DNA from 2 places in the Nesterenkonia halotolerans genome. Region 1 is predicted to be linked to the other one. Evidence: predicted binding sites of a transcription regulator. Region 1 holds the regulator's gene; the other holds the start of a gene.

Region 1 (5,180 bases):
AGGATCACCTGCTCTCCCGGCTTGAGCCGCATGACGGTGGCCGCATGGTGCCCCTCAGCCCCGGAGAGCACGATCGAGGCGCCTGGGCCGGCGTCGTCGAGCGCTTCGGGGCTGAGATGGAACAGCGGTGCTGTCATCTCAGAGGGCGTCCCAGCGTTCCCGCAGCTTGGCGAAGACGCCGCGGTGCTCGGTGGTGGACTCTCCGCGCTCTTCTCCGCGCTCGGCGGCGAGCTCCCGCAGCAGCTCGGCCTCACGGTCCGAGACCTTGGTCGGGGTCTCCACCTTCAGGTGCACCTTCAGCGCGCCGCGACCGCCGCCGCGCAGGTGCGTGACGCCGCGCTCCTTGAGCGTGAGGACCTCGCCGGACTGGGTGCCCGGCTTCACGGTGAGCGCCTCGGCGCCGTCGAAGGTGTCCAGCTCCACCGTGGTGCCCAGCGCCGCTGCCGTCATCGGGATCGAGACGGTGGCGTGGAGATCGTTGCCCCGGCGGGTGAAGACCTCGTGCGGCTTGACCTCCACCTCGATGAACAGGTCGCCGGAGGGTCCGCCGGCCAGGCCGGCCTCTCCCTCGCCGGCCAGGTGGATCCGGTTGCCGCGGTCGACGCCGGCGGGAACCTTGACCTTGAGCGACTTGCGCTCACGGACCCGGCCCTGACCATCGCACTCCTGGCAGGGATCTTCGATGATGCTGCCGAACCCGGCGCAGCGCGCGCAGGTCTGGGTCTGGATGACGGTGCCGAGGATCGAGCGCATGGGGCGCTGCACCTGACCCTGGCCATGGCAGTCCGGGCAGGTGGTCGGCGAGCTGCCCGGACGTGAGCAGGAGCCGTCACAGACGGTGCAGGTCACGGCCGTCTCGACTTCGACCTCCTTGGTGGTCCCGAAGACCGCATCGCGCAGGTCGATGCGCACGCGGATCAGCGAGTCCTGGCCGCGGCGGGTGCGGGAGGCGGGGCCTCCGCCTCCCCCGCCGAAGAAGGTCTCGAAGATGTCGCCGAATCCGCCGAACCCTCCGCCGGCGCCGCCGCCGGGGAAGCCGGAGCGGCCGTTCTCGTCACCGGTCGCGTCGTAGTTCTGCCGCTTCTGCGAATCCGAGAGCACCTCGTAGGCGCGGCCGAGCACCTTGAACTGCTCGGCGGCGTCCTCGGAGGGGTTCACGTCAGGGTGGAGCTTGCGGGCCTGTTTGCGGTAGGCCTTCTTGATCTCTTCGGTCGACGCCGAACGGCTGACGCCGAGCGCTTCGTAGTAGTCAGTCGTCATCTTCGTAGACGTTCACCCTTCGGAAAGAATTCGGGACAGGTAGCGCGCCATGGCGCGCACTGCGGACATTGTGGAGCCGTAGTCCATGCGGGTAGGACCGACGACGCCGAGCTTGGCGCCCTCGGCACCTGCATGGGTGCCGTACTCGGCAGCGACGACGGCGGTCTCGACCAGCGAGTCGTGACTCGTCTCGTGACCGATCCGGATCGAGAGGCCTCGCCGGTCCTGCTCCATCTCGGTCAACAACCGAAGCAGCACGACTTGTTCCTCAAGCGCTTCAAGGATGGGACCGATGGAGGGCCCGAGGTCGCGGCCCGACCTGGCGAGGTTAGCAGTCCCGGCCATGATGATGCGATCTACGCGGCCCGACTCCAGGATGGTCTCCACCGCTTGCGCGATCACCGCCATCGAGGGACGCAGCACCGGCTCCACGCGGCTGATCAGGGTATCCACAGGCAGCGGAAGCGTGGAGATCCGGCGGTTGAAGAGTTCGTTCGAGAGCACCTGGCCCAGCCGGTGCAGCGAGTCGTCACCGATCGCATCCGCGAGTGTGACCATGCGCTGCTCCACCTTGCCCGAGGAGAGGATCACGACGGTGAGCGCCTTGTGCGGGGACATGGAGACGACGTCGATGTGCCGGATAGTCGCGGTGGAGCGCTGTGGATGCTGGATCACGGCCACCTGATTGGTGAGCATGGCCAGCAGACGCACGGTCTGTTCCAGCATCGAGTCATGATCGTCGGCGGACTCGACCAGGGTGTCCATCGCCCGGCGCTCTGCCGCCGAGAGGGGTCGCACCTCGGTGATCTTGTCCACGAACCGGCGGTAGCCCAGATCGGTAGGGATCCTCCCGGCCGAGGTGTGCGGGGCCGCGATGAGACCCTCCTCTTCGAGGTGGGCCATGTCGTTGCGGATCGTGGCGGGGGACACCTCCAGGTCATGGCGCTCCACCAGCGCGCGGGAGCCCACCGGCTCCCGGGTCTGGACGTAGTCCTCGACGATGGCACGCAGGACCTGCAGACGGCGGGTGTCTGACATGCTGCTCGGGCCTCCTGAACCTCTGGCACTCGATGAGTACAAGTGCTAATTCTACAATGGGTGACCATGAGCGCATCTCACTTCCCCGGCAGACGTTCCTCCTCCTCACCTGGGTGGGGCGCGCAGGACCTCTCGAGCCTGCGCGCTTCGCAGCAGATCACGGTCCAGCCGCTCCCAGCGGACCCTGGCACGGTGATCGAGGAGGTCGAGTCAGGCTGGGTCGGCGCAGTGGTTTCCGTCGAGGCTTCCGGCGGCGTGCGCGTGGTGAGCCTGGAGGACCGCAGGGGAAAGATCCGCTCCTTCCCCCTGGGGTACGGCTTCCTCTATGAGGGCCAGCCGGTCGAGCTGACTCCCCCGACGCCGCGCGCCGCGGCCCCCGTGCCCACGCGCACCGCGTCAGGCTCCGTGGCGGTGGCAGATGTGCGGGCACGCGTGGCCCGGGCCTCACGCATCTGGGTCGAAGGCACCCACGACGCGGAGCTGGTCGAGAAGGTGTGGGGCGAGGACCTGCGGATCGAGGGTATCGTCGTGGAGCCGCTGCACGGCGCCGATGACCTGCTCGCGGCGGTCCGTGAGTTTCAGCCCGGCCCGCGACGCCGGGTGGGCGTGCTGCTGGACCATCTCGTTCCGGGGTCAAAAGAGACACGGATCGCCCGGGAGGCGATGCAGGCCTCGGGGGCCAGAGGAAACCTGCTGGTGCTCGGACACCCCTATGTGGATGTCTGGCAGGCGGTGAAGCCGCACCTGCTCGGTCTGCAGCGCTGGCCCGACATCCCGCGCAGCGAGGACATCAAGGTCGGCACGCTCAAGGCGCTGGGCTGGCCACATGCCCAGCAGCGTGACATCGCCCAGGGATGGAAACGGATTCTCGGTCAGGTCACCAGCTACGCCGATCTGGAACCTTCGCTGCTGGGGCGGGTCGAGGAGCTCATCGACTTCGTCACAGTGGAGGACTGAGCACGAGCCGTTGTGTCCAATGAGACTCCGACACGCAGCCCGAGGCCAGTGTCCATCCAGGGAGATTCGCTAGAATTCACACCTGAAGCATGTAGGTGTACGAGAGTCTGACACCTGAATCACGGAGGTGAAGTGGCGCATAACCAGGAACCCCAGGGCGACCGATCGAGGCAGTACGCCAGATCGGATTCCTCCGAGCGCCTGAAGGGCTCTGCTGCCGCAGCACCTCCCCTGACCCCTGCCGAGGACCGCCGCTGGGCCACACTGGCCCACTTCGGCGCGCTCATCGGCTGCTTCCCGGCCCTGGCGATCTACCTGGTCTACCGCGACCGGGGTCCGTTCACCGCCCAGGAGTCCAAGGAGGCGCTGAACTTCACCCTCCCGGTGACCGCAGTGATGCTCGCCTGCTACATCCTGGCGCTGATCCCCGCCATCGGCTGGGTCTTCGGCATCATCGCCGTGCTGCTGTGGGTCTACATGACGCTCTCCGGCCTGGTGGCCGGGATCCAGTGCAACAAGGGACGGCCGTACCGCTACCCGATGAACCTGCGCCTCATCCACTGAGGCGCTCACTCACCGAGCCGCTCGGTGGCTCTCACTCAGGGGCGAGGCGTCGCGTCACCGCGTCCGCCAGCAGCCTCCCGCGCAGGGTCAGCACTGCCCGGCCCTCACGGTGATCGGCCGTCGGCGCAGCCGCCTGAGCGCTGATCAGTCCGTCCTGGACCAGGGAGTCCATGGTGGCGGGGGTAATCTGCTCGCCCTGGGTGCGCGCCAGCTCTGGCAGCTCGTTGTACTCCGCGATGTCCAGTCCGTCGGCCAGCCTCAGCCGCAGCATCAGGTGTTCGAGGACCTTGTCCTCGTCCTGGAGCTCTTCACGTCCGTGGCCCGGAGTCGTCCCGCTGCTCAGGCGCTGCGCGTAGGCCGCGGGGTGCTTGACGTTCCACCAGCGGAGCCCCGCCATGTGTGAATGCGACCCTGGGCCGGCGCCCCACCAGTCGGAGTCCACCCAGTAGTTCAGGTTGTGCGCTGACCGGGTCGCCCTGCTCGTGGAGAAGTTGGAGACCTCGTACCAGTCGAAGCCGGCTGCACCGAGGACCTCCTCGGTGAGCAGGTACTTGTCGGCCTGGTCATCAGAGTCGATGTCCGCCAGCACGCCCCGACGGATCTTCGCCGCCATGGCCGTGCCCTCTTCGATGATCAGCGAATAGGCGGAGATGTGATCCGGCCGCAGCGCGACCGCGTGTTCGAGGCTGCTGCGCCAGTCCTCGAGGCTCTCCCCGGGTGTCCCGGAGATGAGGTCGAGGCTGACCTGCAGACCTGCGGCTCGCGCAGCCTTGACCGCGCGCTCGACGTTGGCCGGGTCGTGTGTCCGGTCCAGCGTCTTGAGCACCTCGGGCACCGCCGACTGCATGCCGAGGCTCAGCCGGGTGAACCCTGCCTGGGCCAGGATGTGGGCGGTCTCTTCGGTGATCGTGTCGGGATTCGCCTCGGTGGTGATTTCAGCCTCGGGCATGAAGCCGAAGAGTTCGCGTGCCCGGGTCAGGATGCGGGCAAGCTCCTCGGGAGGCAGCAGAGTCGGTGTGCCGCCGCCGAAGAACACCGTGGACAGCGCCCGCTCGGGCGCCTCCATGGAGTCCAGCACGCCGCGGGCGAAGACCAGCTCGGAGATCAGCGTGTCCGGATAGGACAGCTGTGAGGCGCCGGGGCCGAGGTCTTCGGCGGTGTAGGTGTTGAAGTCGCAATAGCCGCAGCGCACGCTGCAGAAGGGGATGTGGACGTAGAGGCCGAAGGGCACCTCAGCCCGGGACGGGAGCGCCTGCTGCACCGCCGTCGGGAAGCTGCCATCAGCAGGGACCGGGTCGCCGAGAGGAAGGGTGGAGGGCAAGCCTACTTCTTCCCAGCCTTCTCCTTGCCGGCCTCCTCGT
Region 2 (2,799 bases), on a different contig from region 1:
GCAGGCCGCGAACCTTCTCGGCCACGACGCCGGCTTCCATGCCCGCGTTGATGGCGATCTGCTTCAGCGGTGCTTCCACGGCAAACTTCACGATGTTCGCACCCGTGGCCTCATCACCGGTGAGCTCCAGCGAGGCGAAGGCGCGCGCGCCGGCCTGGATCAGTGCGACGCCGCCGCCGGCGACGATGCCCTCATCCACAGCAGCCTTGGCGTTGCGCACTGCATCTTCGATGCGGTGCTTGCGCTCCTTGAGCTCGACCTCGGTGGCGGCACCGGCCTTGATGACGGCCACGCCGCCGGCCAGCTTCGCCAGGCGCTCCTGCAGCTTCTCGCGGTCGTAGTCCGAGTCGGTGTTCTCGATCTCGGCCTTGATCTGGGCCACGCGTCCGGCGATCTCGTCGGCGTCGCCTGCACCTTCGACGATGGTGGTCTCGTCCTTGGTGACGACGACCTTGCGGGCGGTGCCCAGCAGCTCCAGCGTGGTGTTCTCCAGCTTCAGGCCCACTTCTTCGGCGATGACCTGACCACCGGTGAGGATGGCGATGTCGGCCAGCATGGCCTTGCGGCGGTCACCGAAGCCCGGTGCCTTCACGGCCACGGACTTGAAGGTGCCCTTGAGCTTGTTGACCACCAGTGCGGCGAGGGCTTCACCCTCGAGATCCTCAGCGATGACCAGCAGCGGCTTGCCGGACTGCATGACCTGCTCGAGCACGCCGATGACGTCCTTGACCGAGGAGATCTTGGAGTTGGCGATCAGGATGTAGGGGTCCTCCAGGACCGCTTCCTGACGCTCGGCGTCGGTGACGAAGTAACCGGAGAGGTAGCCCTTGTCGAAGCGCATGCCCTCGGTGAGCTCCAGCTCGAGCCCGAAGGTGTTGGACTCCTCGACGGTGATGACACCTTCCTTGCCGACCTTGTCCAGCGCCTGAGCGATCAGGGCGCCGATCTGCGGATCAGCGGCGGAGATCGATGCGGTGGCAGCGATCTGCTCCGTGGTCTCGATCTCCTTGGCGGACTTGAACAGCTCGGCGGTGACGGCCTCGACGGCCTTGTCGATGCCGCGCTTGAGCGCCATCGGGTCAGCGCCGGCGGCGACATTGCGCAGGCCCTCTTTGACCAGGGCCTGGGCGAGGACGGTGGCGGTGGTGGTGCCATCGCCAGCGACGTCGTCGGTCTTCTTCGCGACCTCCTTGACCAGCTCGGCGCCGATCTTCTCGTAGGGGTCGTCCAGCTCGATCTCCTTGGCGATGGAGACGCCGTCGTTGGTGATCGTGGGGGCACCCCAGGACTTCTCCAGCACGACGTTGCGGCCGCGGGGACCCAAGGTGACCTTGACGGCATCGGCGAGGACGTTCAGTCCGCGCTCGAGGCCGCGGCGGGCCTCTTCATCGAATGCAATAGTCTTTGCCATAGTGGCGCGTGTCCTTCCTGGACTCGGCTTGTCTCAAGCCGTGGTGTGTGACTGTCAGACGTGTTCGCGTCTGCTGGGTCGAACCATTCCAGGTGCCCGCGACGGACGGCCGTTCCCGCGTCACCGGGAACATCTGTGTGGCCTCACCTGCTCAGGTTCCTCTAGCAGTCTCGACACGAGAGTGCTAGTCAATTTTTAGCACTCTCCCCTGGTGAGTGCAAACCCCTGAGCCCACGGCGCAGACGGTACGCTGGGGTGGTGATTGAGCAAACAGATTCCGGCGCTGCCGCTGCGTACGACGTTCGCCCGATCAGCGCGGAGGAGCACACGCGCTTCCTTGCTGATCAGGCCCTGTCGTCCTTCCTGCAGAATCCGCGATGGCCTGAGGTGAAACGGGAGTGGGAGTCACAGAGCCTCGGCCTCTTCGACCCCTCGGCCCCCGCCGATGCGTCGCCGGTGGCCGCCGCCCTGGTGCTCTTCCGTCGTCTTCCGATCCCCGCCGCCGTGCCGGTGCTCGGTGGCAAGGGGCTCGCCTACATGGCCGAGGGACCGGTGATGAAGTCCGGCACCGCCGACCTGCACCGCATCCTTCCGCCGCTGATCGAGCACCTGAAGTCCTCCGGGGCGTTCCTGGTCCGCGTGGGGCTGCCCGGAGTGCTGCGCCGCTGGGAGGCCAAAGAGGTCCGGCGGGCGCTGGCCGCCGGGGAGAACACCAGCATCTCCGAGCTGACACCCCTGGACACCGGTGTGCCCGGATCCGTGGCAGCCGGCTCCAGCACGGTGGGGTCCACCCAGACCGAGACCTGGCAGCAGCAGCTCAGCGAGCTCGGCTTCCAGCCCCCGGCCCCCAGCACCGACTTCGAGGCCGGGCAGCCGCAGTTCCAGGCGCGCATCCCGCTGACCGACGAGCAGGGCGAGTCCCTGCCGATCGACGAGGTCCTGGCCCGGATGGACCAGTCCTCGCGCCGACAGACCAAGAAGTCCACCCGCTCCGAGCTGAGCATCCGCGTGGGTGACGAGTCAGACCTCCCCGCCTGGCAGAAGCTCTACACAGAGACCGCTGAGCGTGACGGCTTCACCGGCCGGCCGCTCTCCTACTTCCAGAACATGCACCGGGAGCTCAACGCCTCACCCCTGAGCCAGTGCACGCTCTACCTCGCCCACTTCGAGGATCAGCTTCTCGCCGCCGCCATCTATGTGCGGCAGGGTGAGTTCGCCTGGTACGTGTATGGAGCCTCCTCCGGGGAGGAGCGCAAACGCTATGCCCCGCGGGCGCTGCAGCTGCGTCAGATCGAGGACTCCCTGGAGGCCGGCTGCCACTGGTATGACCTGGGCGGGCTCAGCCCCTCGCTGGATCCGGAATATCCGCTGGCCGGACTGACCCGCTT

The links. The regulator HrcA, encoded in region 1, represses chaperone genes, less so after heat shock. The targets are predictions, from matches to a motif close to TTNGCACTCGNNNNNNNCGAGTGCNAA.
Region 2: the regulator HrcA is predicted to act here: its motif matches at 1,607-1,633, upstream of groL (chaperonin GroEL).

What each region holds. Positions count from the first base shown of each region.
Region 1 is NZ_JADBEE010000001.1:597,712-602,891, forward strand. Features, by position in the region: gene H4W26_RS02745 (16S rRNA (uracil(1498)-N(3))-methyltransferase) at 1-137, opposite strand, end outside; gene dnaJ (molecular chaperone DnaJ) at 139-1,260, opposite strand; gene hrcA (heat-inducible transcriptional repressor HrcA) at 1,273-2,298, opposite strand; gene H4W26_RS02760 (DUF3097 domain-containing protein) at 2,365-3,255, shown strand; gene H4W26_RS02765 (DUF4870 domain-containing protein) at 3,388-3,819, shown strand; gene hemW (radical SAM family heme chaperone HemW) at 3,851-5,140, opposite strand; gene lepA (translation elongation factor 4) at 5,143-5,180, opposite strand, start outside.
Region 2 is NZ_JADBEE010000002.1:26,507-29,305, reverse strand. Features, by position in the region: gene groL (chaperonin GroEL) at 1-1,411, opposite strand, end outside; gene H4W26_RS10270 (lipid II:glycine glycyltransferase FemX) at 1,670-2,799, shown strand, end outside.